Regions from separate parts of the Streptomyces sp. NPDC002577 genome, predicted to be linked through region 2. Evidence: riboswitches for the same ligand, from Rfam matches in the RefSeq annotation. Region 2 holds a riboswitch; each other region holds the start of a gene.

The links. Region 2 has a riboswitch for cyclic di-AMP ahead of ACWD4J_RS19200 (transglycosylase SLT domain-containing protein). Riboswitches for the same ligand answer to the same signal wherever they lie in the genome.
Region 1: linked by a shared signal. The riboswitch ahead of ACWD4J_RS36715 (transglycosylase family protein) and the one ahead of ACWD4J_RS19200 (transglycosylase SLT domain-containing protein) in region 2 are both predicted to bind cyclic di-AMP.
Region 3: linked by a shared signal. The riboswitch ahead of ACWD4J_RS29780 (M23 family metallopeptidase) and the one ahead of ACWD4J_RS19200 (transglycosylase SLT domain-containing protein) in region 2 are both predicted to bind cyclic di-AMP.
Region 4: linked by a shared signal. The riboswitch ahead of ACWD4J_RS19030 (M23 family metallopeptidase) and the one ahead of ACWD4J_RS19200 (transglycosylase SLT domain-containing protein) in region 2 are both predicted to bind cyclic di-AMP.

The regions. Positions count from the first base shown of each region.
Region 1 covers NZ_JBSFWK010000048.1:23,519-30,371, forward strand. Annotated here, with positions in the region: gene ACWD4J_RS36700 (DUF501 domain-containing protein) at 1-216, opposite strand, end outside; gene ACWD4J_RS36705 (FtsB family cell division protein) at 305-781, opposite strand; gene eno (phosphopyruvate hydratase) at 884-2,170, opposite strand; gene ACWD4J_RS36715 (transglycosylase family protein) at 2,438-3,193, opposite strand; cyclic di-AMP (ydaO/yuaA leader) riboswitch at 3,198-3,430, opposite strand; gene ACWD4J_RS36720 (transglycosylase family protein) at 3,602-4,537, opposite strand; gene ACWD4J_RS36725 (cytochrome P450 family protein) at 4,745-6,040, opposite strand; gene ACWD4J_RS36730 (nucleoside triphosphate pyrophosphohydrolase) at 6,332-6,853, opposite strand, start outside.
Region 2 covers NZ_JBSFWK010000013.1:28,379-35,231, reverse strand. Annotated here, with positions in the region: gene ACWD4J_RS19205 (amino acid transporter) at 1-1,406, opposite strand, end outside; cyclic di-AMP (ydaO/yuaA leader) riboswitch at 2,306-2,478, shown strand; gene ACWD4J_RS19200 (transglycosylase SLT domain-containing protein) at 2,483-3,208, shown strand; gene ACWD4J_RS19195 (inorganic diphosphatase) at 3,466-3,975, shown strand; gene ACWD4J_RS19190 (baeRF2 domain-containing protein) at 4,123-5,250, shown strand; gene ACWD4J_RS19185 (CBS domain-containing protein) at 5,590-6,015, shown strand; gene ACWD4J_RS19180 (hypothetical protein) at 6,444-6,853, shown strand, end outside.
Region 3 covers NZ_JBSFWK010000030.1:86,790-93,642, reverse strand. Annotated here, with positions in the region: gene lhgO (L-2-hydroxyglutarate oxidase) at 1-13, shown strand, start outside; gene trmB (tRNA (guanosine(46)-N7)-methyltransferase TrmB) at 193-993, shown strand; gene ACWD4J_RS29785 (PrsW family intramembrane metalloprotease) at 1,038-2,483, shown strand; gene ACWD4J_RS29780 (M23 family metallopeptidase) at 2,491-3,636, opposite strand; cyclic di-AMP (ydaO/yuaA leader) riboswitch at 3,648-3,792, opposite strand; gene ACWD4J_RS29775 (PP2C family protein-serine/threonine phosphatase) at 4,056-5,249, opposite strand; tRNA gene ACWD4J_RS29770 (tRNA-Met) at 5,471-5,544, opposite strand; gene ACWD4J_RS29765 (nuclear transport factor 2 family protein) at 5,911-6,279, shown strand; gene ACWD4J_RS29760 (response regulator transcription factor) at 6,442-6,853, shown strand, end outside.
Region 4 covers NZ_JBSFWK010000012.1:176,585-183,437, forward strand. Annotated here, with positions in the region: gene ACWD4J_RS19025 (SGNH/GDSL hydrolase family protein) at 1-661, opposite strand, end outside; gene ACWD4J_RS19030 (M23 family metallopeptidase) at 881-1,729, opposite strand; cyclic di-AMP (ydaO/yuaA leader) riboswitch at 1,734-1,911, opposite strand; gene ACWD4J_RS19035 (alpha-galactosidase) at 2,197-4,290, opposite strand; gene ACWD4J_RS19040 (tyrosine-protein phosphatase) at 4,561-5,358, shown strand; gene ACWD4J_RS19045 (DUF6126 family protein) at 5,385-5,576, opposite strand; gene ACWD4J_RS19050 (helix-turn-helix domain-containing protein) at 5,573-6,208, opposite strand; gene ACWD4J_RS19055 (aspartate aminotransferase family protein) at 6,285-6,853, opposite strand, start outside.

The sequences.
Region 1 (6,853 bases), on a different contig from region 2:
GGACGCCGCCCGCGGACACGTCAGGTAGTACAGCGTCGGGAACGGCGTACCGTCCGGCAGCCGCGGCGCCGTCTCGACGACGTCCGGCTGTCCACACGGGCAGCGGTGCGCGATGGCCCGCAGCCCGCGCGGCGGCCGGCCGAGCTGCTGCTTGAATGCCTCGACGTCCGCGTCGGTCGGCTCGGTGCGCGGGGTGGGCGGCGGGGGGGTTTCCATGCCGTGGCTTGCGTCTTTCAGTAGTCAGGTGCGGGAGTCAGATGCGGGGTCGTACAGGGGTTCGCGGGCGGGGTCGGGCGGGTGCCGTTCAGTTGCCGGAACGGTCCGCCTTGTCGACGCCGTCCCAGACGTTGGAGTACCAGGGACGGTTGGCCGCCCCCTGGGCCGTACGCGTCTGCTTCGCGGCGCTCGGGTCGACCACGATGTAGCCGGTCTCGCCCGGCAACACATAGTGCAGCCGCTCCCGGATGCGCTGCTCCGCGTACGCGTCGTCCTTCCAGCGTGCCTTGAGGTCGCGCAGTTGCTCGACCCGTTCGCGCGCCTGCTGCCGCTGCCGCTCCAGATCCTCTATCTCGGCGCGCTGCGCGACGTACTGCCTTATCGGATACGCGAGCGCGACGATCAGCGAACAGAGCACCAGCGCCAGCAGCGCGGCACGGCCGGTGAGCCGGGAGCGGCGGGCCTGGCGCCGGGTCTGGGAGCGGTAGACACGGGCGGCGGTCTGCTCGCCGAGCAGCCGCAGCCGGGTCGCGGTGGAGAACCGGTCCCGGTCCTTGACGGCCATGTGCCCCGCCTCCCCATCACGTGCGTACGTCCCCGCACACGGTACGGGACCGAGTACGGGGACGTACGTACGACTGGCTAGACCGGCGTCTGCCGGGCCGGCTCAGCCCTTGAAGCGCGGGAAGGCGCTGCGGCCGGCGTACACCGCGGCGTCGTCGAGGATCTCCTCGATGCGCAGCAGCTGGTTGTACTTGGCGACGCGCTCGGAGCGGGCCGGGGCGCCGGTCTTGATCTGGCCGCAGTTGGTGGCGACGGCCAGGTCGGCGATGGTGACGTCCTCGGTCTCGCCGGAGCGGTGGGACATCATGCACTTGAAGCCGCTGCGCTGGGCCAGCTCGACGGCGTCCAGGGTCTCGGTCAGGGAGCCGATCTGGTTGACCTTGACCAGCAGGGCGTTGGCGGCGCCCTCCTCGATGCCGCGGGCGAGGCGCTCGGGGTTGGTGACGAACAGGTCGTCGCCGACCAGCTGGACCTTGTCGCCGAGCTTGTCGGTGATGACCTTCCAGCCGGCCCAGTCGTCCTCGAACAGCGGGTCCTCGATGGAGACGAGCGGGTAGGCCGCGACGAGCTCCTCGTAGTACTCCGTCATCTCGGCGGCGGAGCGCTCCTTGCCCTCGAAGAGGTACTTGCCGTCCTTGTAGAACTCGGAGGCGGCGACGTCGAGGGCGAGGGCGATCTGCTCGCCGGGGGCGTAACCGGCCTCCTTGATGGCCTCGAGGATGAGGTCGAGGGCCTCGCGGTTGGAGCCGAGGTTCGGGGCGAAGCCGCCCTCGTCGCCGAGGCCGGTGGCCAGGCCCTTGGCCTTCAGCACCTTCTTGAGGGTGTGGTAGACCTCGGTGCCCCAGCGCAGGGCCTCGGAGAAGGACTCCGCGCCGATCGGGGCGATCATGAACTCCTGGATGTCCACGTTGGAGTCGGCGTGCGAGCCGCCGTTCAGGATGTTCATCATCGGCACCGGCAGCAGGTGCGCGTTCGGGCCGCCCAGGTAGCGGAAGAGCGGCAGGTCGGAGGCCTCGGAGGCGGCGTGGGCGACGGCGAGCGAGACGCCGAGGATGGCGTTGGCGCCGAGCGAGGACTTGTCCGGGGTGGCGTCCAGGTCGAACATCGCCTGGTCGATCAGGCGCTGCTCGGTGGCGTCGTACCCGACGAGCTCCGGGCCGATCTGCTCGATGACGGCGAGGACGGCCTTCTCGACGCCCTTGCCGCCGTAGCGGTTGGCGTCTCCGTCGCGGAGCTCGAGGGCCTCGAACGCACCGGTGGACGCACCGGAGGGGACGGCGGCACGACCGGTGCTGCCGTCGTCGAGGCCGACCTCGACCTCGACCGTGGGGTTGCCTCGGGAGTCCAGGATTTCCCGGGCTACGACGACGTCGATGGACGGCACGAGCATCTCCTTCTGGGATGTGACGCTGGAAGTGCGGGGCTGTATGTCTTTGGCCTTGCGACAAGAGCCTATCCGGCTCCGGGGCGACGGCCAGCCGACCGACCGGCCCGTGGACAAACTGAAAGCAAATTGTTTCTGAACGGAACAAAGGCGGGTGGCATCCCGGCGGCTACGGGCACGCAACGGGACGAACCTCGCCCCGGCACGCGGGGGGACACGCGCCGGGGCGAGGGGCTGGAGAGATCTGCGGGAGATCTATGGGAGAGCGGTCCTTCAGCCGAGGTGGAGCTGCTGGCCCGGGTAGATGACGTTGCAGTCCTGGACGACGTCCTTGTTCAGCTCGAACAGCTTCTTCCAGCCGCCCTTGACCTTGCGGCCCTTGGCGATCTTGCTGAGGGTGTCGCCCTTCACGACCTTGTACTCGCCGTCGCCCTTCTTGACCTTCTCGCCGGTCGGGGTCTCGACAGTCGCGGTCGAGCCGCTGCCCTCGGAGCCGGAGGCGGTCTGCTCGTCCGTGCTCTGCGTGGTCTTGCTCGACTCGGTCGCACCCGACTCGGTCGCGCTCTCGCTCGACTTCTGCTGAGTGCTGTCGCTCTGCTGAGCGGTGGCGGAGTCCGTGGTGGTCGCGGTCGAGCCGCCCTCGTACGGGGTGCTGGAGAGGTTCACGCCACAGGTCGGCCAAGCGCCCTTGCCCTGAGCCGCGAGGACCTTCTCGGCGACGGTTATCTGCTGCTCCTTGGTGGCCTTGTCGGCCGTGGCGGCGTACTGCGTACCGCCGTACGCGGCCCACGTGGAGGCCGAGAACTGCAGACCGCCGTAGTAGCCGTTGCCGGTGTTGATGGACCAGTTGCCGCCCGACTCGCACTGGGCGACGGCGTCCCACTCGGTGGCGGTGGCGGCGGAGGCGGAGCCGGCCGCCATCAGCGGGGCGACGATGGCGACACCGGTGACACCGGCGAGCGAAGCGATGCGAGAAGTCCGGTTGAGCACGGACGCGCGGCGGTGCTTGCCCTGGCTGGAACGCAGCATGGAGTGATCCCCTCACCGACGCCTGCGAGGTGAGCTGTCGGGTTCGGGCGGTAGGGGTATCCCGTGCTCCTTGAGAGCTTCGGGAAGAGTTGCCCGGTCGCGGCTTTCGTTGCGCGCGACTTCACCCCAAGCCGGTTCTGGCCGCAGTCAGCCGGCACCATGTGTGCTCAGCTACTCAACGGCCGTTGCCGGCGCAAACCTTGGGTCCCCCGCTCCTGCCTACGGCGCTGAACGCGACGACTGAACCCGCATGGCCGTCGGCAGGATTCGGCGTGACGACCGCGAGTGCCCGCTGTGGCGAGCGGTCACGACCGTAAACATCCGCTGGAGTGGATTTCAAAGACGATCAGGGCTTCTGAGACTCATCTCTCACTCCCGCCAAAACGGACAATTAGCCCTGAACTATCGCTATTTATCGGCCGATTCGAGGCCGAGATCCAGGGTCTGACCGGGGAGGATGAGGTCGGGGTCGGCGCCGACGCTCTTCTTGTTCTCCTGATAGAGAGCAGTCCATCCGCCCTTGATGTCATGGGCGTCGGCGATGGCCCAGAGGTTGTCGCCGGTGCGCACGGTGTACGAATCGTCCTCGCCGCGGCCCGCTTCGGAGCGCGAGGCATGGCGGCCGGAGGGGTCGGAGGAGCGCGTGTCCGTCAGGCCCTCCTGGGCGCTGTCGCCGCGATGCCGGCCCGTTCCCGCGCTTTCGGACGACGACTCGCCAGACTCGGCGGGGTCCGCGGTGGCCGAATCGGAGGACGAACCACCGTCGGCCTTACTAGACTTATCGGACTTGCCCGAATCGCCCCGATTGCTCCCCTTCGATTCGCCGGAGGCTGCCGAGTCAGTGGTGGAGTCGTCGGTCGATTCGTCGGAGGCCGAGTGCTCCGCCGCATCCGAGGAGCCGGACGACGCCTCGGACGACGAACCGGACGCGTCCTTCGACACACCCGTGTCGACGTCCGCCGCGGCCTCACCCTTGGTGAGACCGACGAGCAGGGAGCAGGTCGGCCACGCCTTGGGCCCCTCGTCCGCGAGGACCTTCTCGGCAACGGCTATCTGCTGCGAGCGGCTCGCCTGATCCGCGCTCGGGGCGTAGTCGAGGCCGCCGTGGTTCTCCCAGGTCTCCTGCGTGAGCTGCAGACCGCCGTAGTAGCCGTTGCCCTCGTTCGCGCTCCACGCGCCGCCGCTCTCGCATTCGGCGAGGTGGTCCCAGGTGGTGGTGTCCGCGGCGACGGCGCTGGTGGCGCCGAGCAGCGGGATCGCGATGGCCGATCCGGTCACCCCCGCCGCGACGATGAGGGCCGGAGCCTGGCGGGGGCGACGGTGTCGGCCGTTCCCGGAGAGCATGCGGTTGCCTTTCGCGGTCGGGACTTACCCGGCCGACGGAGCCAACCGGGCAAGATTGGGGTGACTGGGACAGTTGATGCCCGAGTCGACGGTGAACGTAGCGGGAGTCGAACGCCTGTCACAAGTCAATGCAGCGCAGATCACGTGAAAGTCACAAGGTTGACGGTGCGTCAGCTAGAGCTTCCGGAATGCTACTGACGAGTTGGGCTACGGCCGCGGAGTGAAGCGCACCGGCAGCGTTCGCAGCCCCCGCATGATGAGCCCGCCGCGCCACCGCAAATCGGCAGGATCCGCATCGAGTTGCAGGTCAGGAAGGCGCGTCAGCAGCGTGGCGAGAGCCGTCTGGCCCTCCAGCCGGGCGAGCGGCGCGCCCAGGCAATAGTGGATGCCGTGCCCGTATCCGAGGTGCTGGTTGTCGCGCCGGGCCAGGTCGAGGGTGTCGGGTTCGGCGAACCGCTCGGGGTCGCGGTCGGCGGCGGCGAGTACGACGAGGACGGGGTCGCCGGGCTCGATGTGCTGCCCGCCGATCGTGAGCGCCTCGGTGGCGAACCGCCAGGTGGCGAGCTCCACCGGCCCGTCGTAACGGAGGAGTTCCTCGACCCCCGTGGCGAGCAGGTCCGTCTCGCCCGCGGCGAGGGACTTCTGCAGCCGCTCGCGCTGGACGGGGTTGCGCAGCAGCGCGTACGTGCCGTTGCCGATGAGGTTGACGGTCGTCTCGAACCCCGCGAAGAGCAGGATGAACGCCATCGCGGCCGCCTCGTTCTCGGTGAGGTGCTCGCCGTGGTCGGAGGCGCGGATGAGCCCGGAGATGAGGTCGTCGTCGCCGTCCTGGCGCAGGCCTTCGCGCTTGCGGTGGATCAGCTCGGCGAGGTAGCCGCGCATCTTCTTCACGGACCGCGCGACGCCTCCGCGCGGCCCGCCGCCGTGCCGGATCATCATGCCCGCCCAGTCCCGGAAGTCGTCCTGGTCCTCGCGGGGGACGCCGAGCATGTCGCAAATGGCGTAAATGGGGAGGGGAAAGGCGAACTCGTGGATGAGGTCGGCGGTCCCTCTGGCCGCGAACTGGTCGATGAGGCGGTCGGTGAGCTCCTGCACGCGCGGCGCGAACTCGGCCACGCGGCGCGGGGTGAACGCCTTCGACACCAGCCGCCGCAGCCGCGTGTGGTCCGGCGGGTCGATGTTGAGCAGATGCGTCATCAGTTCCGCCTTGCGCTCTCCGGGGATACCCGTCTTGCCCTTCGCGTGCGCGGGCTCGTCGTGGTGCGCCGGGTTCTTCGACAGCCGCTGATCGGCGAGCGCCTGCCGCGCGTCCGCGTACCGGGTCACCAGCCAGGCCTCGACCCCGCTGGGCAGCCTGGTGCGGTGCACGGGCGCGTGCTCGCGCAACCAGGCATAGGCAGGGTAGGGGTCGGCGGCGAACTCCCAGCTGAAGAGTTCGGGAAAGGCTTCCTCTGCGGGAGCGGGCCCCTTTTCGGGGGCCCCGGCCGGGTTCTGATCGTGCACGTCTCGACCGTAGCCGCAGTACGCGGTGGGGAGGGACAGCGGGCGGGGCTCGCCCATGGGGCTGCGGGCGTCGGCCCGGCCGCGGGACGGCGGGCGTCGGCCCGGCCGCGGGCTGCGGGCCGGACCGTGGCGGTCGGCACGGTCCATGGGTCTGCGGACCCGACGGCCGCCGCAGGCACGCATCGGTGCGGCGGCGAGCCGACCGCACCCGCTCCCGCCCCGGCCCCGCCCCGGCGGCGTGGCTGCTGAGGCGTCGATCCACATGGCGCCGGCTCGCCCGCCGGACGGCGCTCAGCCCGTCGGCCGCTCCGCCGCGCGTATCGCGTCGCGGTACGAGCGGGCCGCCGCGCGCAGTGCCGTCTCCGGGTCGACGCCCTCCGCTTCGGCGCGGGCGGCCAGCGCCAGCAGTTCGTACCCGATGCCGTCGCCGGTGGGGAGGGGGACGTCGAGCCCGGCCGTGCGGGTGCGGGACGCGAGCTTGGCTGCGAGCGCGAGGGCGGGCTGGTGCAGCGGGATGCCCTCGGTCACGGATGTGCGCTGCTTCTCCACCGCCTTGGTGCGCAGCCAGTGCGCCTTGACGTCCTCGGGCGTCTCGGCGGTGTCGTCGCCGAAGACATGGGGGTGACGGTGGATGAGCTTCTCGACGATCGTGCCGGCCACGTCGTCGATGGAGAACGGCTCCGTCCCGTCCTCAGGACGGCCCTCCTCGGCGATACGGGCGTGGAAGACGACCTGGAGGAGCACATCACCCAGTTCCTCGCGCAGCTCGGCGCGGTCGCCCGACTCGATGGCCTCGACGAGTTCGTACGCCTC
Region 2 (6,853 bases):
GCGATGAAGCAGGCGCCGATCTTCACACCGTCGGGGCGCTCGATGACGTTCAGGACCGTCGTGTAGAGGAATACCGCGGAGATGACGGCGAAGCCGATGGTCCAGCCCCTCTGACCGGCCTTGCGCGCGGCGATGGTGACCGCGATGGCCGCCGAGCTGATCAGGACCAGCACACCGGTGGCGTAGGCGCCGCCCTGCGCGTCCACATCCGCGTCGAAGATCCAGGTGACGACGAAGCCGATCAGGGTGAAGACGATCACCATGGGGCGGACGGCGCGGGCCCAGTGCGGGGCCATGCCGTAGCGGGGCAGGTAGCGGGGCATCAGGTTGAGCAGCCCGGCCATGGCGGAGGCGCCGGCGAACCACAGGATGGCGATCGTCGAGACGTCGTAGACGGTGCCGAAGATGTTGCCCAGGTACTCGTGTGAGAGATACGCGAGCGCACGGCCGTTGGCCTGGCCGCCGGACTCGAACTCCTTCGCCGGAATGAGCAGCGTGGTGATGAAGCTCGTGGCGATCAGGAACACGCTCATGATCAACGCGGCCCAGGTCAGCAGCTTCTTCGTGCCGCGTATCCGGCCCGAGGGCTTCTCCTCGGTGTCGTCGGGGTCGCCCTGGACATGCGGCATGACCGCCACGCCGGTCTCGAAGCCGGACAGACCGAGCGCCAGCTTCGGGAAGACCAGCAGGGCTACGCCGATCATGACAAAAACGTTTCCGTGCTGGGCGGTCAGCGCGGAGGACCAGTCGGTCACGACATGCCCCGCGGTGACCACGTGCCACAGGCCGACCACCACGACGACGGCGTTGAGCACGAGATAGACCCCCACCAGCGCGACGGCGACGCCGATGGCCTCCAGGAAGCCCTTGAGGAACACCGCGCCGAGGAGCGCGATCAGGATCAGGGTGATCAGCATCTGCTTGTCGTGCAGTACGCCGGTCAGATGGGGGTTCTCCACCAGGTGCGTGGAGGCGTCGGCCGCCGACAGGGTGATGGTGATCAGGAAGTCGGTCGCGGCGAACCCGAGCAGGGTGAGGACGAAGAGCTTGCCCTTCCAGAACGTCAGCAGCCGCTCCAGCATCGCGATCGAGCCCTGTCCGTGCGGGCTCTCGTCGGCCACGCGCCGGTACACCGGCAGGGCGCCCGCCAGAGTGACGATCACCAGCACGATGGTCGCGATGGGGGACAGCAGGCCCGCCGCGAGGGCGGCGATGCCCGGCTGGTAGCCGAGGGTGGAGAAGTAGTCCACGCCGGTCAGGCACATCACCCGCCACCAGGGCTGCCCCTTGTGGGCGGGCTCCGGCGCGGCGGCGTCCGGGCCCTGCTGGTGTCCGGCCATGTCGGAGAGGCCTTCCAGCATCCACGTGCGCAATCGGCTCGCAGGCGGGCGTTCGGTGGTGGCCATTCGAGTGCTCTCCTGATGTGCGGCTCAGCATGGGATTCCGGCCATCACTCGGACGGCGGGATCAGCGTAAGCGGAGAGTGATGCACGGGCCCACGGATGCAGGGGGTCGAGCGCGTCAAGCTTGCGTTAAGACCGGGCGGTCGGTGCCCGCGGCTCGTCGGCATGCGGACGTACCGGGACGAGGCGGCGCGATCCGGGCCGTGCGAGAGTGTGCGGCCGGGCGCTCCCGCGGGTCATGGTCGAACACGCAGTGTCATGCCGTACATGGCTCTGCCCTCGACGAAGGCGGGGCGCGGGCGGTGGCGCAGGGGGCGCGGCGCTTCCGCCTTCCTGGTGGCGTAGGTACTCGTGGCGAGGATGCCGGTGGTCGCCTGCGCGGCTCGCCGGTGGCGGCTGCCCTCGCGATCGCCGCTGGCGCCCCCCGTAATCGCATCAGCCACGCGACTCGTGCTGCGACTCGTACTGCGGACCTCCACCTCCAGCCTCTGTAGAGGAGGTTGAGGTTGCGTCAGCTGATCGGTCCGGGAAAGAACCCGACCGGCGCGCCGAGAGTCGCTGGAGCTGACGTTATGGGCGATTTGCACTATTCCTCATCAAAGTTCACTCACGTCCTATTCATTCAACTTTCTGTACTTTGAGTCGTGTTGCGGCGCGAGAAATGCCACCTCACCAGTGATATGCCTCACGTCGGGATGATCTGCCCGTTTTCTGCATGTCTGGCTCCTTGCTTCATCCGGCTCGCGGAGAAAGGGAGTTGGGCCGACGGACAGCCCGGTCCGGCACCGGCTCGACTCGCAAATACGGATATCGCTGTGAATTCCGCCCTTGTTCCGGCCGGGCGTTCTCGCTTACGTTCGCGCCACTCCGGTCGGTCACGCCGAATCCTGCCGCCGCCCGGGAAACCGCGATCACTCACGTATGGCAGGAGCGGGGAACCCAGGTAAGTCGCCGATCCGGAAACCGGAACCGATCCGGAAACCGGACCGGCTCGGGGTGAAGTCGCATTCACACTGCGGCCGGGCATCTCCAGCCCGAACCCGACAGCTCACCTCGCAGGCGGCGGAGAGGAATTCGTCATGCCTGCAAAGGGAATGCACCGTCGTCCCAAGACCAATCCGCTGGCTCGGGGCCTCGTCGCCCTGGGTGCCGGTGGTGCCGTGTTCGCCGCACCGTTGATGGCCGCTACCAGTGCCGAGGCGGCACCGGCGGTGCAGACCGCCGCCGCACCGGGGCTCTCGCCCGTCGTCGCCGCCCCGACGGGCAAGATGACCCCCTACACCGTGGTCGCGGGTGACACGCTTGCCAAGATCGCAGCCTCGCACCACGTGGTGGGCGGCTGGAAGAAGCTGTACGAGGACAACCGGGCGGTCATCGGCGCCGATCCGACGAAGATCCGTCCCGGCCTCAAGCTGATGGTCGAGGCCCAGCCGGGGACGCCGGTCGCGTCAGCCACACCCAAGCAGGGGTCGGGGAAGACGTACGCCAACAACCTGGACGGCTGGATCAGGCAGTCGCTCGACGTCATGGCCGCGCATGGCATTCCCGGCAGCTACGACGGAATCCACCGCAACATCATGCGCGAGTCCTCGGGCAATCCGAAGGCCGTCAACAACTGGGACTCCAACGCCGCAAAGGGAACCCCCTCCAAGGGCCTCCTCCAGGTCATCGACCCCACCTTCCGCGCCTATCACGTCTCCGGTACGTCGTGGGACATTTTCGACCCGGTCGCCAACATCACTGCTGCGTGCAACTACGCGGCCGCCAGGTATGGGTCGATGGACAACGTCAACGGTGCCTACTGACGTACCTGCTTTCCGCTCGACGTACCTGTTTCCATCGGAAGATCGCGGATTGATTCCGCACGGGCCGTCGGCCGCGCGCAGAGAAATCCAGGCGAAAACGCGCGGACCGAACCCGTTCATGGCCGATCCGAGGGGGTAGCCGAACGGCAGGAAACGGCCGACCTGTGATGCGACCACGCCCGGCCCGCCACCCGGACCCGTGCCCTGAGCGGCCGGGTCCGGTGGACGGGCCGAGGACGCGGACAAGGAGGGCCACCGTGGAATTCGACGTGATTGTGGAGATCCCGCAGGGGTCCCGTAACAAGTACGAGATGGATCACTCGATCGGGCGGATCCGACTGGACCGCATGCTGTTCACCTCCACGCAATATCCGGCCGACTACGGATACATAGACGGCACGCTCGGCAGCGACGGCGACCCCTTGGACGCTCCGGTCGTCACCGGGGACCCGACGTTCCCGGGCTGTGCCATCGAGTGCAGGGCGATCGCGATGTTCGTCATGCGCGACGACAAGGGCATGGACCAGAAGGTGCTGTGCGTGCCCGCCCATGACCCGCGCTACGCCGCCGTCCAGGACATCGGGGACGTCCCGGAGTTCGACCGGCTGGAGATCACCCACTTCTTCGAGGTGTACAAGGACCTGGAACCCGGCAAGTCCGTCGAGGGTTCCCACTGGGAAGGCCGCGACCAGGCCTACGCCGAGATCGAGGCGTCCCGCCGGCGCGCCGCCGAGAGCCAGACCGCCGGACCGGGCCGACCAGGCTGACCAAAGGCGTGAATGGGCGTCGCCACATGGTCATGCCAAGCCACGCGCGTTCGCGCGGTCGGCCTGAGGACAGGGGCGGTCGACCCCAGGCCAGGGACGGTCGGCCCCAGGCCAGAGGGTGAGGCCAGGTGAGGCCAGGAGACAACCGTGAAGCTGTCCTTCCTTGAACCGCTGTACGCACGGCCGGGTCCCTATGCATGCGCCTACGTGGACACGTCCCGGGACGTCGAGGACCCGGAGACCGCCAACGACGTGCGGCGACGCCATGTGCGGGACGACCTGGCCGCGCAGGGCGCCGACACCGCCACCGTCGCTGCCGTGGCCGCCGTGATCGGGGCCGACAGGGCCGTGCCGGGCCGGCACGGCCAGGCCGTCTTCGCGGCGCACGGGCGGCTCGCCCTGGTGGCGGAGCTGCCCGATCCGCCCGTGCGCGACCTGACCGAGTTCACCTCACTGCCCGATGCCATGCCGCTGGCGGTTCAGCATGCACCGGACATCCCGTACACGGCTGTCGTCGTGCACCGTGTCGACCACAGAGGCGAGAGCGGCCTTCAGGAGGAACTGCAGGTCGATCTGGAGACGGGCAGGTGGCCCATCAGCAGGGTCACTCCCGGGACGCACTCGCGTCGGCGGTTCCCCGTCGTGGACTGGCAGAGGGGCGTCGCACAGGTCGCCGGCGAGCTGGGGGAACTGGCCGACCGGGGCGGTGCGGAGGTGATCGTGGTGTGCGGGGAGGTGTGGGCGCGCGCCGTCCTGCTCCACCGGCTGCCCCGGCGCTTGAGCGAGCGAGTGGTCGTCGCCGAGGGCGGTGCGGGGGAGGGCGGCGAGGGCCGGGCGCTGCTGGAGGAGGAACTGGTGGAGCTGTTCCGTGGACGCATGGCGGTGCGCGACAGGGCTCAGGCGGAGACGTTCATGGCGCACCGCGCCCGGTACAGCAGTGCGGCGGAGGGCATGGCGGCCACCGTCGCCGCGCTGCAGCGGGGCCAGGCGAGATCCCTCCTGATCAACGAGCGCACCATTGGCGAGCGCACCGAGTCCCCCGCGCGGATGTGGACCGGACCTGAGCCGACGCACATCGCCCTCTCCCCTGGTGACCTGCGGTCCTTCGGCGTGACCGCCGTCGAGCGGCAACCGGCTGACGCCGCCCTGATCCGGGCGGCCGTCGGTACGGGCGCCGAGCTCGTCGTCGTACCGCCACAGGAGGAACCACGGCTGGCCGACGGGGTCGGGGTGCTGCTGCGCTACTCCGACACCGCCACGACCTGGGTGTCGTGAGCCGCGGGGCGGTGCCGCGGCAGGGCAGCCCGACGCCTTGAAACTGACGTTACGTCAGTGGTCGCGATCCATGTGCCCCCGGAGGAGACGCCGGGCCCGGTGCGGAGGAGTGGCGGCGGTGACGGAACAGCGCCGGCGACGCTCTCGCCGGCCGTGGCCGGTGCGGGCGCGGACGGCTGAGGCCGATGTCCCGACTGCTGCCTCGGGTGCATCGCGGATCCGCCGGAGTGAGAATGGACCTGACCAAGGCATCAGGAGGCGACCGGGGGGTCGTGGCAGACCGATCGGGTGCCGTGGCGTCCCCGCCTCCGGGGCCGATCCGCTGGCAAGGAGGCTGTCATGACCAATGCGCGAGACGTCATGCACCCCGGTGCGGAGTGCGTCGGCGAGCACGAGACGCTGGACTCCGCGGCACGGCGCATGCGGGACCTCGATGTGGGCGCGCTGCCGATCTGCGGTGACGACGACAAGCTGCGCGGCATCATCACCGACCGCGACATCGTGGTGAAGTGCCTGGCCGCCGGGGGTGACCCGACGACGATGACCGCCGGTGAACTGGCGCAGGGCAAGCCCGTCACGGTGAAGGCGGATGCGGACATCAAGCAGGTGCTCGAAACGATGGAGGAGAACCGGATCCGCCGCTTGCCGATCATCGACGAGAACAAGCGGCTGGTCGGCATGATCAGCGAGGCCGACCTGGCGCGCAACCTGCCGGAGAAGGAGGTGGGCCGGTTCGTCGAGGCCGTTGTGGCATACAGCATCTGACCTGCTACGACAGGTCGGCCGCAACCGTATACGCCTCTCAACGTACCTTGAGGGCGCGGAAGTTGCCGGATTCGCCGGAACCGGGGCCTGGACGGGGTCGGGCCGGGGCCGCGCGAGCCGCTTCCGCGCCCCGCCTCCGCCGCCCGCTCGACCTCACCCGCCCCCGCCGTTTGAACCCACTGGTGAATCGGACAGCCGTCGCATGGGTGAAGCCAAAACGCCGGAAGTGTGGGTGAATTGTGAGCGGGTCACCACATCCGAACGCATTTACAAGAAACGCCAGGCTTCGCCACCCCTTCCGCACCGTAGAAATATCTACAAGCATGAGCGCGTCGGGACCGGGTCCACGAATCCGAACAGGTTTGTGCCCGGCGGGAGTTGAGTGCCCCGTCCGATCGTGCGAAGCAGATATTTCATGGAGGAGGGTCATGAGGAATTCGGCCTCGAGGCAAGCCATGGAGTGGCTCGCCGCGGCCGCGAAGGATCCCCGGGCATGCAAACGGGAGTGGGAGTACGGCGAACACGGGACGGTGGTGCTGGCTTCGGGGCGGTTCTGGGACGTGCTCAGCGTCCCCGAGGAACTCGGCCTGCTCACGCTGGACACCCTGCTGCGCACACCGCAGTACGAGCCCGGCCCCACACTCGTGGATTTCGCAGCCCACAGAGTCGGCTTCTTCCTGCCGCCGGATCCGGCCTGCCGCTGGATCGGCTCCGGCATCCGCTACGCGGGCAAGGGCTCCTGGATCGCGGTGCCGCCCCCCTACCGGTCCGGACGGTCCCTGCAGTGGCTCGTCCCGCCCGACGGCAGCGGCGACCTTCATACCCCGGCCGCGCTCGA
Region 3 (6,853 bases), on a different contig from region 2:
GGCGCGCGGCTGACGTGCCGGCCCAGCGCTGTCCCGGCGCCGGCCCGCTGGCCGACCCGGAGCCCGGCCCAGCGCCGGCCCAGCGCCGAACCGGAGCCCACGGCGAACCTCCGTAGAATCGATCCCACTGTGTACGAGTACGACGAGAAGCAGCAGGCGGGCGCCCCGGAACACCGGCGCCCCGGGAAGCGCATGTTCCCCGAGGGGACCGGCCCCGCGCCCGACCCCGCGGGCTCCCACTTCGAGCGGCGCATCCGCAGCTTCCAACCCCGCCGGAGCCGGGTCACCAGTGGCCAGGCAGACGCCCTGAAGCGGCTGTGGCCCAAGTGGGGCCTGGACATCGACGGGCAGCGCACCCTCGACCTCGCCGAGCTCTTCGGCAGCGACAACCCCGTCGTACTGGAGATCGGCTTCGGCATGGGCGAGGCCACCGCGCAGATGGCCGCCGCCGACCCCGGTACCGGCATCCTCGCCGTGGACGTGCACACCCCCGGCCAGGGCAATCTGCTCAATCTCGCCGACCGGAACGGCCTGTCCAACATCCGGGTGGCGAACGGCGACGCGATCATCCTGCTCCGCGAGATGCTGCCGCCCGCGTGCCTCGACGGCCTGCGTGTCTACTTCCCCGACCCCTGGCCGAAGAAGCGGCACCACAAGCGCCGCCTCATCCAGCCGGAGTTCCTCACGCTCGCCGCGACCCGCCTCAAGCCGGGCGCGCTGCTCCACTGCGCGACCGACTGGGAGCCGTACGCCGAACAGATGCTCGAGGTACTGACCGCGCACCCCGGCTTCGAGAACACCCAGGAGCACGGCGGTTACGCGCCCCGCCCCGACTTCCGCCCCCTGACGCGCTTCGAGGGGCAGGGGCTGGACAAGGGGCATGTGGTCCACGACCTGCTGTTCCGCCGCGCGCAGGCCGAGACCGCCGGTCCGGGCGAGGCAACCGCTCCCGGCAAGACAGCTGGGACCGGCGAACCGCCCGCCGCCCCCTGACGTACCGTCGCGGCCACCCGCCATCCCTGGTTAGGGTCGATGACGTGGCCAACTGCCCCGCGCATCCCTCGCATCCGCCGTTCCCCGCGTACCCCGCCCTGCCACCCGGCCCCGGTACTGGCACCGGCACCGGCGCCCCAGCCCCGGACACCGGGACCGGTACGGGGACCGGGCTGCGGCATGCGCACTGGTGGCAGCGGCGGGCGGTGCGCGCGGGAGCGCTCATCACGTTGCTCGCGCTCTCCGGGCTCGTCATCCTGGCCCTCGTCCGCGAACAGACCGGCACCGAGGGCTTCCTGGTGGGACTCGGTCTGGCGGTGCTGCCGGTGCCCTTGCTCATCGCGGCCTTCCGCTGGCTGGACCGGGTGGAACCGGGACCCTGGCGCAATCTGATCTTCTCGTTCGCCTGGGGAGCATGCGCGGCCGCACTGATAGCGATCGTCGCGAACAGCTTCGCGACCCGCTGGATAGCCATCGCGACCGCCGACCCCAGCAGCGCCGACACGCTGGGCGCCACCGTCATAGCGCCCGTCGTCGAGGAGACCGCGAAAGCGGCGGCTGTCCTGCTGATCTTCCTCTTCCGGCGACGGGACTTCACCGGAATCGTCGACGGTGTCGTCATCGCCGGCGTCACCGGCGCCGGATTCGCGTTCACCGAGAACATCCTCTACCTCGGCACGGCCTTCGGCACCGACCAGCTCAGCGGGGACAGCGGCTTCTCCTCCGTCACGGCCGCGACCTTCTTCGTCCGCATCGTGATGTCGCCGTTCGCGCATCCGCTGTTCACCGTGCTCAGCGGCATCGGCTTCGGCATCGCGGCGCTGTCCGCCGAGCGCCGGCGCCTGCGCCGGGTCCTGCTGCCGATCGCGGGCCTGCTCCTCGCGATGGGCATGCACGCCGCCTGGAACGGCTCGTCGAACTTCGGCCCGTACGGGTTCTTCGCCGTCTACGCCGCGTTCATGGTGCCCGCGTTCGGGCTGCTCACCTGGCTGGTGATCTGGACCAGGCAGCGCGAGCTGGGCACCATCCGCCGCGAACTGCCCGCGTACGCGGCCGCGGGCTGGCTGACGCCGCCCGAGCCGTTCGCCCTGGGCTCGATGCGGGCGCGCCGTCTGGCCCGCGAGTACGCGGGCCGCCACCTGGGCAAGCCCGCGGCGCGGGCGGTCGCCGAGTACGAGGCGTACGCGACGTCACTGGCGTTCCTGCGCCACCGCGGGCGCCGCGGGCGCCCGGGCGCCGATTTCGTCGTACGGGAACAGGAGCTGCTGCATGAGCTGTGGCGGCGCAAGGACGTGGCACGGCCCGCGCTGGCCTACGCTGCCGCGGCGACGACACGGGTGGTGGTCGCGCCGTACGTCGCCCCGTACGGGCAGGTGCCGTACGGGCATCCGCTGGGACACGTGAGGCCCGGCGCCGTGCCGCCGCCGTACGGGCAGGTCCCGTACGGGCAGGCGGCGCCGTACCCCGTGTACAACCCCTACCTGTCCTGACGCACCATCAGGGGTTGAGGCCCTTGCTGAGCAGCCAGGCGAGCGGGTCGATGGCGGCGCCACCGTCCGGATGGACCTCGAGGTGCAGATGCGGACCGGTGACGTTGCCGGTGGCGCCCACGCGCCCGATGACATCGCCCGTGGTGACCTTCTGGCCGACGCTGACGCTGATCGAGGACTGGTGGCAGTACCAGAGCTCCGTGCCGTCGTCGAGCTCGATCACCGTGCGGTAACCGTACGAGCCCGACCAGCCGGCCTCCTTGACCGTGCCGCTGTGGATGGCCTTGAGCGGCGTCCCCGTGGGGGCCGCGAAGTCCAGGCCGGTGTGGTAGCCGGAGGACCACATGGAACCGGCGTCGCCGAAGTGCGAGGTGAGCGTGTACGAGGAGGTGGGGAGGGTGAAGCTCGCGGCGAGCTTGGCGAGGCGCTCGGCCTCGGCCTTGCGCTTGGCCTCCTCCTCAGCCGCCTTCTTCTCGGCGGCGGCCTTGGCCTCCGCCTCCTTCTGCTCCTTGGCGGCTTCCTCGGCGGCCTGCTTGGCGGCGGCCTCCTCGGCGGCCTGCGCGGCCGCGCTCTCGGCCTGGTCCTGCTGCTGCTCCGCCTGCTGCATGATGCGGGCGCGCAGTGCCTCGCCGGCGTCCGTGGCGCCCTGCTCGGCGTCGGCGGCGGTGACGCCGGCGCCGGTGAGCGGCGCGACCTTGGCGTCGTCGGAGTCCGACGAGCCACCGGGAAGCAGGGCACCGACATCGGGGAGGGAGTGGGTGACCGACGACAGGTCGGGCATGGATATCTGCACCGGCGGCTTGCCGCCCTGCGCGGTGGCGATGCCGCCCGCGCCGACGGCCGCGATGACGCCCACACCGAGAACCGTGGAGCTGCGTGCGAGTCCTCCGCCGCGCTGCTTCATGACGCGGTGCCGGCCGCGGACGGGCCGGACGGACTCCTCAGTGGGGTTCCATTCCTCCCAGGGCCCCTCGTCCTGGCGGAAGCCGGTGCCGGTACCGAAGCCGGTGCCGGTACCGAAGCCGGTGGCGGTGCCGGTGCTGAAACCGGTGCCAGGGTCGAATCCGTCGAATCCGGTGCCGGTGTCGAATCCGCTGTTGTCAGGGTCGTACGGCGCGAACGAGGTTTGCGGGGCAGGCGGGTTGGACGCCACGGAGGCGCACTCCTTTCCTTCCTTCTCGCCTACCGGGTTAGCTGACGGGTTCGGAGCAGGAAGGTCTCCTACGAACGCCTTTCATGTGAAAGGTGCCCGATTCACCCCAAGTTGGTGGTTCCCCGGTTCCCTTGCGGGATTCGGCGCGTGCGCACGGAGCCGCCTCTTGTGACGGCTGGGACGACCGCGCTGCGTTATCGAACGTTAATAGACGGGGGTACCGAATTCCAAGCCGTTCCGGCTGATCGTTAACGCCCTTGGCCTGGACTTTACGGGGCACGATCGGGCGGAATCGGACGAGTTGACCGCGCGGCGACGACCTGGCACCGACGGACCCACCCCTGACGGTGTGTCATTTGTTATGCGGAGGGAGGTCGTTCGATCACGCAAGGTGACAAGGCGGCGTGGGCGTCTTCCCCTCACGGCCGCCGTACCGCCAGCAGCGCCATGTCGTCCGCCATCCCGCCGCCGCTGTGCCGCCGCACCTCCGCGGCGAGGGTGGCCAGCATGACTCCCGGACCCTCGAACGCGCGCCCTGCGAGGCGGTCCGCCGGATCGTAGAACTCGCCGTGGTCGTCACGCGCCTCCGACAGCCCGTCCGTGTAGCAGAGCAGCGTCGCCCCGCTGAGGAACCCGGTCTCGTACGCGCGGTCGGGCCATGTCCCCAGATCGCTCATGCCGAGCGGCAGCGCGGGCTCACCGAAGGAGAGCACCCGCAGGGCGCCTTCCGCGTCCAGCAGCAGCGGCTCGGGATGGCCGCGGTTGATCACCCGTACGACGTCCCGGCCGTGCGGGACCTCGGCGAGAACCACGGTGGCGAACCCTTCGAGCAGCTCGGTACCGCGCCGCCGCGTCGCCTCCCGCGCGAGCGCGCGGTCGAGGCGCTGCGCCACCGCTTCCAGCGACGCCTCCTGCTCGGCGGCCTCCCGGAACGCTCCGATGAGGACCGCGACGGCGGCGACGGCGCCCATGCCCTTTCCCCGTACGTCGCCGACGACGAGCCGTACGCCGTGCGGGGTGTCCTGCACCGCGTACAGGTCGCCGCCGATGAACGCGCCGGCCTGCGCGGCCTCGTAGCGGGCCGCGACGTCCAGGCCCCCGATCCGTCCGGCGGGCTCGGGCACCACGGCGCGCTGGGCCGCCTCGGCGATCTCTCGAGCGGAGGCGAGCTGCTGGCCGCTGCGGCGTACGACGCGGTTGATGACGACGGCGATCACGGCCACGACGGCGACCGTCACCACTTCGGTGACGGCGCCGACGTCGACGGCGGCATCGGGTGTGAGGCGCACGGCGAGCACGGCGACGAGCGAGGCGATGCCTGTCAGGACCGTGCCTCGGAGCAGATAGAGGGCGGCTGCCACGAGCGGGGCCGCGGTGAAGAGCGGCGCTCCCGTGAAGACGGTCGGCGTGAGGACGTCGTAGAGCGTCCCGGCGACGAGGAGCAGCGCGGGCAGGAAGCGCACGAAGGCCCGTACGGCCGCGGAGCCCTGCCGCTCGACGCCCTCCGTCCCGCCCCCTGCGACCTCTCCGTCGTCCCAGCCGGCATCCCGGGCGGCATCCCGCGCGGGCTCGCCGCCGTCCGCCCCCGCGTCGCGTCCTCCTCGCTGCCGCACCGCTCGTCTCCCGCCGCGTCCACGCCCGCGCCCGTCGCCGTATCCCCTCAGGCATTCCCACCGCGGTACGAGACGCGACCTGCGGTGGGCCGCCCGGGTGAGCACCGCGAGTCCCGAACACCGCGGAAGACCGAACACGCGGGAAGAACGCGGGAAGACACTGCGCCACAACGCACCGAGGGGCCGGAACCATCATCTGGTTCCGGCCCCTCGGCCTTCAGTAGCGGGGACAGGATTTGAACCTGCGACCTCTGGGTTATGAGCCCAGCGAGCTACCGAGCTGCTCCACCCCGCGTCGGTAAGTACAAGTGTACGCCATCCGCGGGACCGCCTTGACCAGCCCGGTTCGCAACCCTTCGACCAGCCCGATTCGCGCCCCAGTCGACCAGCCCGGTTTCGCGCCCCGTGTGAACCCCGCACTCACGCCGGTGGCTCTCGCACGCTCCCGGCGCACAGGCGGCGGCGGTCCACTGGCGACGGACCCGCACAGCACGAGGCACCGGTCGCACCCGGTGGTCCAGCGGTTGTGCGGGAGGGGCCGCCGACCTCCCCCTGCCCTCGGCCGGCGGCCCTGGGCCGGTCCGGCCGAGGCGCGCGACAGCGGTTGCCGTGGCCCATCCGGCGGAGGAGCCTCGAGAACAGAGGTCACAAGGAGGTCATCATGGGCACCTCGGCGAGCCCCGCCTTCGACACCGAAATCCTGCGTCGGGCCATCGAAGGCCACAACGCGGACACACTCCTGTCGCTCTACGCGGACGACGCGGAACTCCGCGTCGTCGACCGTGACAGCCAGCCCAGCCATCCCACGGTCAAACACGGCCGCAACGAGATCAGCGCGATGCTGAACGACATCTACAGCCGCGAGATGACCCACAAGCTGGAGCAGTGCGTGGTGCAGGGCGACCACGTCGCGTTCACCGAGTCCTGCCAGTACCCCGACGGCGTCAAGGTGCTGGCCGGCTCGATGATGTCGCTACGGGACGGCAAGATCGTCGACCAGACGCTGATCCAGGCGTGGGACGAGCAGTAGGAGCGAAAAAGCGCGGCCGGGGCGCTGTCGGACCAATCTCAATCGGCCCTGGTCCCGGCACGCTGAGCCGCGCGCGGTAAGAGGAAATCACGGTCAGCGTGCCGGGGTCGTGTCCGGTTATTGCCCACGTCGGCGACATGCCGTGCTGCTTAGGCTCCAGGCATGCGCGTACTGATCGTGGAGGACGAGCCCTACCTGGCCGAAGCCGTCCGTGACGGTCTCCGGCTGGAGGCGATCGCCGCCGATATCGCCGGCGACGGCGACTCCGCCCTGAGACTGCTCAGCATCAACTCCTACGACCTCGCGGTCCTCGACCGCGACATCCCCGGCCCCTCCGGCGACGAGATCGCCCGACGCATCGTCGCCTCAGGCAGCGGCATCCCGATCCTCATGCTCACCGCTGCCGACCGGATCGACGACAAGGCTTCCGGGTTCGCGCTCGGCGCCGACGACTACCTCACCAAACCGTTCGAGCTTCGAGAGCTCGTCCTGCGGCTGAGGGCGCTCGACCGCAGACGCGCGTACGCCCGGCCCCCGGTCCGCGAGATCGCGGGCCTCCGGCTCGACCCCTTCC
Region 4 (6,853 bases), on a different contig from region 2:
GGGAGCCGCGCGGCGGTTCCGGGGGCCACGGCTGGTCCGGGTCGGCGGGCACCTCGAGTCCGAGCACCTGTGCGGCGCGCAGGGCGACGCGCGTGTGGCCCTCGGGCGACAGGTGCAGCCGGTCGGGGTCCCATGCCCTGCGGTCCTGGATGGTCTTGAGGGACCACAGGTCGAGGACAGGGCAGTTGTACCGGTCGGCGATGGACCGCAGGTGCAGGTTGTACGTGGCGATCTTGCCGCGCAGGTGCTTCAGCACGGGCACGCCGCGGGTGTCGAAGCCCGTGGCGATCAGGACGGTGCCCGCGGCCGATGTGAGGTCGGCGACGGCACGCTCGAAGCGCTCCGCGACGTCGTCGGGGTCGTTGCCGGGCCGGATGATGTCGTTGCCGCCGGCGCAGAACGTCACCAGGTCGGGCGCGAGTTCCCTGGCCCGCGGTATCTGGTCCGCGACGATCTGGTCGAGGAGTTTGCCGCGTACGGCCAGGTTGGCGTAGCGGAAGGTGTGCTCAGGGACCCGGTCGTCGAGGAGGACGGCCAGCCGGTCGGCCCAGCCGACGAAGCCTCCGCCAGGCCCGGGGTCTCCGACACCTTCGGTGAAGCTGTCGCCGACCGCCGCGTAGGACCTGATCACGTCACTGGTAAGGGTTCTCGACTCTGCCACGTCGCCATATCTTTCACCTCCCTAAGTGACCTACGCCACCGTAGGAAGGGGTTGACGGCTGGTGAGAAATGCCACTCGTCAAGATTGGTCCAAGCCGGGAATAGGGGGAGGCCGTTGCACGGCTCGCAGGCAGGACGACCTCGCAGGACGACGTGGGCCCGGTGGGGCCGCACCGCCTCAGGGTGCGGCCCCACCGGGCCTGGTGGAACCGAAACCGCGTCAGATCGAGACGCCGTGCTGGCGCAGGTAGGCCAGCGGGTCGACGTCGGAGCCGTAGTCGGGCGTGGTGCGGATCTCGAAGTGCAGGTGCGGGCCGGTCACATTGCCGGTGGCGCCGGAGAGGCCGATCTGCTGGCCCGCCGTCACGGTCTGGCCGGCCGAGACGGAGAAGGCGGACAGGTGGGCGTACTGCGCGTACATGCCGTCGTTGAGCTTGATGACGACCTGGTTGCCGTACGCGCCGCCCCAGCCCGCGGAGACGACGGTGCCGGCGCCGACGGCCTTGACGCTCGTGCCGGTCGAGGCGACGAAGTCCACACCGGTGTGGTAGCCGCTGGACCACATGCTGCCCGCCTGGTGGTAGGGGGTGCCGATGGTCGTACCGGGGATCGGCGCGGTGAAGGCGGAGGTGGTCGCGGCCGCGGTGGTCGCGGCCGCCGTGTTCGTGGCCGTGGTGGCCGCCTTGGCGGCAGCGGACGCCGAGTCGCCGGAGGCCGTCCCGGCGATGACGAGCTTGATGCCCGCGCGGAGCTTCGCAGGATCGGCGCCGATGACCGTGCGGTTGTCCTGGTACAGCTTCTTCCAGCCGCCCGCGACCTTCTGCTCCTTGGCGATGCTGGTGAGGCAGTCGCCCTGCTTCACCGTGTACGTCTTCGTCGCGGCCGACTGGGCGGCGGTGACGGCCTTTCCGGAAACGGACTGGACGGCGGCGGACTGCGCGGGGGCGGCGAACGCACCGGTGGCGCCGACGAGCGGCAGCACGAGTACGGCACTGCCGGTGCCGAAGGCGGCTATGGAGCGGGTGAAGCGCAGGGACTTGGCACTGCGGTGCTTACCGGTCGCGGGCATGGCGAATTCCTCTCCGGCGCCTGCGAGGTGAGCTGTCGGGTTCGGACTGGAGATGTCCGGCCGCGTTGTGGCGCGACTTCACCCCGAGCCGGTCCGGAGACCCGGAACCGGCGTACTGCCTGTGGGGTCCCCCGCTCCTGCCATGCACGTGTGTGAGTGGGGATTCCGGGCAATGGCAGGATTCGGCGTCCGCCCGGATCGACCGCGACCGTAAGCGAGCCGGAATGGCCGAAACAAGCGAGGAGTTGACGGTGGGACGCCGGTTCTTGATCCTTCTCCGCGGATTCCGGTCACCCTCCGTGGATTAACGATCTCCACATTCCGGCCAACACCCAGAAATCTCCGAGGAAGTCATGAAAGGGAGATCGCCACCCACCGTCACCAATATGATCCTGCTCACGGCATGACAGTCATGCCGCCTTATTTCAGGGTAAGTTGCTCTTAATCGCTAATAATTCACAAATCGGTCAGATGCGACGAAGACGGAAAAATGCCGCATCGAGGTCGCCGTGCAGCCCGGTGCGCAGCCCGTGGTGCAGCAGCACCGCGCCTCGGTGCACTGTGCCGGTCTCGAGGCATTCGTACGACGCGGCGGGGTCCAGCCCGCGCAGCCTGACCGCCGGCGGCGCCTCGCCGTAGCGCTGGGCCTGCAGCCACGCCAGTACGACGCTCTCGTCCCCGCGGACGTACTGCACGGCGCTCAGGCCGCCCTCCGGCGGCCGCAGCCGGTAGAGGTCGCCGCGCTGCACGACGGGCCGGATCTCCTTGTAGAGATCCACCCACCGGCGGGCCTCGGCGAGCTCCTCGTCGCTCCACTCGGTGAGGTCGCCGCCGACCCCGAGCACCCCGGCCATCGAACTGACGAAGCGGAAGCGCAGCGAGCTCACCCGGTCGTTGAGCTGCACGTTCGGGCTGTCGGTGACCCAGGCGGCCATGACCCGTGCCGGGTGCACCTGGCTGAAGCCGTGCTGGATGGCCAGCCGGTCCAGCGGGTCGGTGTTGTCCGAGGTCCACACCTGGTCGGTGCGCGCCATGATGCCGAGGTCGATCCGGCCTCCGCCGCCCGAGCAGGACTCGAAGGCCACCCCCGGGTGGGCGGCGCGGAGCCGGTCCAGCAGTTCGTACAGCGCGTGCACATGATCGTTCCAGAGCCTCTGCGGGTACCGCTCGCCCGGCCATCCGGCATCCGTGAAGCAGCGGTTGAAGTCCCACTTCACGTAGTCGATGGGGGCGCTGCCGAGCAGGGTGTCCAGCTGCTCCCACAGGTACTGCTGGACGTCCTCGCGCGCGAGGTTGAGGACCAGCTGGTTGCGGAACTCCGTCCGCGTACGGCCGGGGAAGTGCTGCACCCAGTCGGGGTGGGCGCGGTACAGATCGCTGTCCGGGTTGACCATCTCCGGCTCGACCCAGATGCCGAACTGCATACCCAGCGCGTGCACGTCGTCGGCGAGCGGCTTCAGCCCGTGCGGGAAGCGGTCCGGGTTGGGCGTCCAGTCGCCGAGCCCGGCCCGGTCGCTGGTCCGTGTGCCGAACCAGCCGTCGTCGACGACGAACAGTTCGACGCCCATGTCGGCGGCGCGCTGGGCGAGCGCCCGCTGCTGGTCCTCGGAGATGCCGAAGTTGGTGGCCTCCCAGGAGTTGTAGAGCACGGGCCTGTCCTGGTCGGCGTCTGGAATGACGTATTCGCGCTGATATGCGTGCCATGCACGGCTCGCCCCGCCGAATCCTCCGTCGCTCCAGAGCCCCGCGAAGACGGGCGTGACGAGCGTCTCACCGGGCTCGAGGAGCGCCTGCCCCGAGTCGTCGTACCCCGTCCCACCGGTGATCTGCACGATGCCGTCCGGCAGCTGCTGCACGGCGATCCGCCAGGAGCCCGACCATGCGAGGGCGCAGCCGTAGACCTCGCCGGACTCCTCGGTCGCCGCGCCGTCCGCGTCGAGCGCCACCCACGGCAGGTGCTGGTGCCCGGTGTGACCGCGCCGGCTGCCGATGACCTTCTCGCCGTAGGTCAGCTCGGACCGTACGAGCTGGGACTCGGCCGCCCACCGGCCGTGCAGCTGTGACAGCCGCCAGCGGTCGCGCACCGGCAGCGTCCAGGTCGCGGAGTCGGCGCGCAGCACCTCCAGGGCCGGGGCGTCGGCCGGGCCCTGGTGGATCAGGATGGCGTCACGCTCGACGACGTCCCCGCGCATGCGGTAGCGGAGGGTCAGCTGGAGGTGGTGCACCTCGTCGAAGAAGTGCAGCTGCAGCTCGTCGTCGTCAGCGGCCGCGTTCCGGTACCGCCACTCCGTGCCGCGCACCTCGTCGGTACGCACGGACAGCGCGGGGCGCGCGAAGCGGGGGCCGCCCTCGACCGGGTACTCCTCATGTCCGTCGAGCGGGGACTCGAAGGGCCGGTACGGGGCGGGAGGTTCGGCGGCGAGCGCCTCGGCGTCGGCGAGGGTGATCCGCGGCCCCCAGTGCAGGTGCAGCAGCTCGTCGCGGTCCGTCAGTCGCAGTGCATAGCTGCTGCCGGGCCCGGAGAGAAGCCACGTCCGGCCGTCTCCACCGATCTCGATCATCACAAGCCCCCACACATTCGCTCAAGCACACTCAGGTGCCAACATCATCGTGGGTGGACCGTACTCTCGGCAATGACCTCATACCGGGCAGGCCGGGCGTTGATGCCGCCGGGCAAGACACCACATACAGCTGTATGTGAGGGCCGAACGGTGTCACGGAAGGCCCGAAAATCACGGCGACAGCAGATGATTGGCCCTGCCACCCGTGTCGTATGGTCGACAGAGCGCCCTCCGGCAAGCAGCGCCGGTGGCGGACTGGGAGGAGCCCACGTGACGCAGCAGGTCCCGTCGACAGAACCTGAACTCGCCGGTGTGCGCAACTTCCGTGACGTCGGGGGTCTGCCGACGGTGGACGGCCGCCGGACCCGGTGGGGGCAGCTGTTCCGGAGCGGGCACCTGGCGCACGCGACCGATTCGGACGCGGCGTTCCTCGCCTCGCTGGGGCTGCACACGATCTTCGACTTCCGCAACGCCGCGGACCAGCGGCTCGAGGGCCGCGACGTGGAGCTGCCCGGCGTACGCAACGTGAACATCCCGCTGAACGACCCGGCCGACGGAGCCGAGTTCTGGAGGATGGTCCGGGACGGCAGCGTGGACCAACTGCGCACCATCCTCGCCGACAGCAAGGGCGCGGACCGGATGATCGCCTCCTACCGCACCCTCATCACGCGGCGCACCGCCGAGCACAGCCGTGTACTGCACGCCCTGGCGGACGACAGCGTGCCCGCGCTGATGCACTGCGCCGCGGGCAAGGACCGTGCGGGCCTGTCGATCGCGATCACACTGCTCGCGGTCGGCGTCGAGCGCGACGCCATCGAGACGGACTACCTCCAGTCGAACGCCGCGCACCGCCGCTACAAGGTGCGCCGGACCGACACCTCCCCCGACGGCATGTCGCCTGAGATCCTGGAGCTGCTGAGCCCGCTCTTCGACGCCCGCGCGGAGTACCTCCACGCGGCATTCGACACGATCGAGGAGACCTGGGGCAGCGCCGAGACCTACTTCACCGAGGGCCTGCGGCTGACCCCGGACGTACGCGAGAGGCTCCGCGCGCGACTGCTCGACTAGCGAGCCGGTGGGCTCGGACGGCGCTGCTACTGGCTCTTCGCACCGAGCTCGAAGAGCAGGAATATGAACGCCGCCAGCAGATGCCCCACAGCGATGTAGACGATGAGTCGCACCCACAGAGCGCGCGGGAACCGATCCTCGATCGAGCGGCGGGACGCGACCGACTCGGACGCCGCCGGTCGGGGCGTCGTCGGTTCCGGCATCGTCGGTTCGGTCATCGCGGGTCTCCCATGGTCCGGTGGCCGGCCGCCGGGCCGAGGCACAGCGCGGCGGCGGGGCTCTGCAGCAAGGTGTGTACGAAGAGCAGTTCGGCCCCTTCGCGGCCGTCGGCCGTGAGCCGGTGCGGGGTCAGCGAGTCGAAGTGCGCGCTGTCACCGGGGCCGAGGGTGTGCGAGGCATCCCCGAGCCGCAGCCTCAGCCGCCCCTCGAGCACGTAGAGCCACTCCTCGCCGGGGTGCACGCGCACGATGTCGCCCTGCGTCCCGGGCGCCACGTGGACCCGCAGGGCCTGCATGGCGCGTCCTGATGAGCCCGCCTGCCGGTAGGTCCAGCCGCCCGCCTCGGTGGGCTCCGTGTCCGCGCCGCGGAGTACGGCGTCGCGGTCGGCCACCGTCTCGCCGAGCAGTTCGGAGACCGTCGTACTGTAGACACGCGCGAGTGCGAGCAGCATCGGCAGCGACGGCTGGCGGCGCCCGGTCTCGAGGCGTGAGAGGTGGGCGGGCGAGAGCCCTGCCGCGCGGGCGGCGGCCTCCAGGGTCAGCGAGGCACGTCGCCGCAGCTCGCGCAGGTGGGGCGCGACGGCGGGCAGGTCATCGTCCAGCGCCGGCCGCTGCGGCTCGGAAGGGCTCATGCCCTCGATTCAGCCAGACGTCATGCCTCTCGGGCAAATTCCTTGCCCGAGAGGCAAAAACTTCCAGCGGGACCTGCTATCGGTTGGCCACCGCCTGCTTCACCAGCGTCTTCCCGAAGTCCCACATGAGCCCGCTCCCGCTGTGCGCGTCGTCCATGACGGCGGTGAAGGCATCCACGAACCGGTCGACGTCCCGCTCTCCCACGACGAGCGGCGGGATCAGCTTGATCACTTCGAGGTGGTCGCCGGAGACCTGGGTGAGGATGCGGTGCCTCTGCAGCAGCGGCACCACCACCATCTGCGCGAAGAGCCCCTTCCGGGCGGCCTGCAGCATCGTCCAGCGGCTGCGCAGCTTCAGGGACCGGGGCCTGCCGAACTCGATGCCGATCATGAGCCCGCGGCCCCGCACGTCGCCCAGCAGCTCGTAGCGGTCGACGAGCGCCGCCAGGCGGCTCTTCAGCAGCTCACCGGTCGCGCGGGCGTTCGCGACGATCTGCTCGTCCTCCATGACGGAGAGCACCGCGAGCCCGGCCGCCATGGCCTGTGCGTTGGAGCCGAAGCTCGCCGAGTGGACCAGCACGCGGTCGATCGACGAGTAGACCTTCTTGAAGATCCAGTCCGTGCCGATCGTGGCGCCGACCGGGA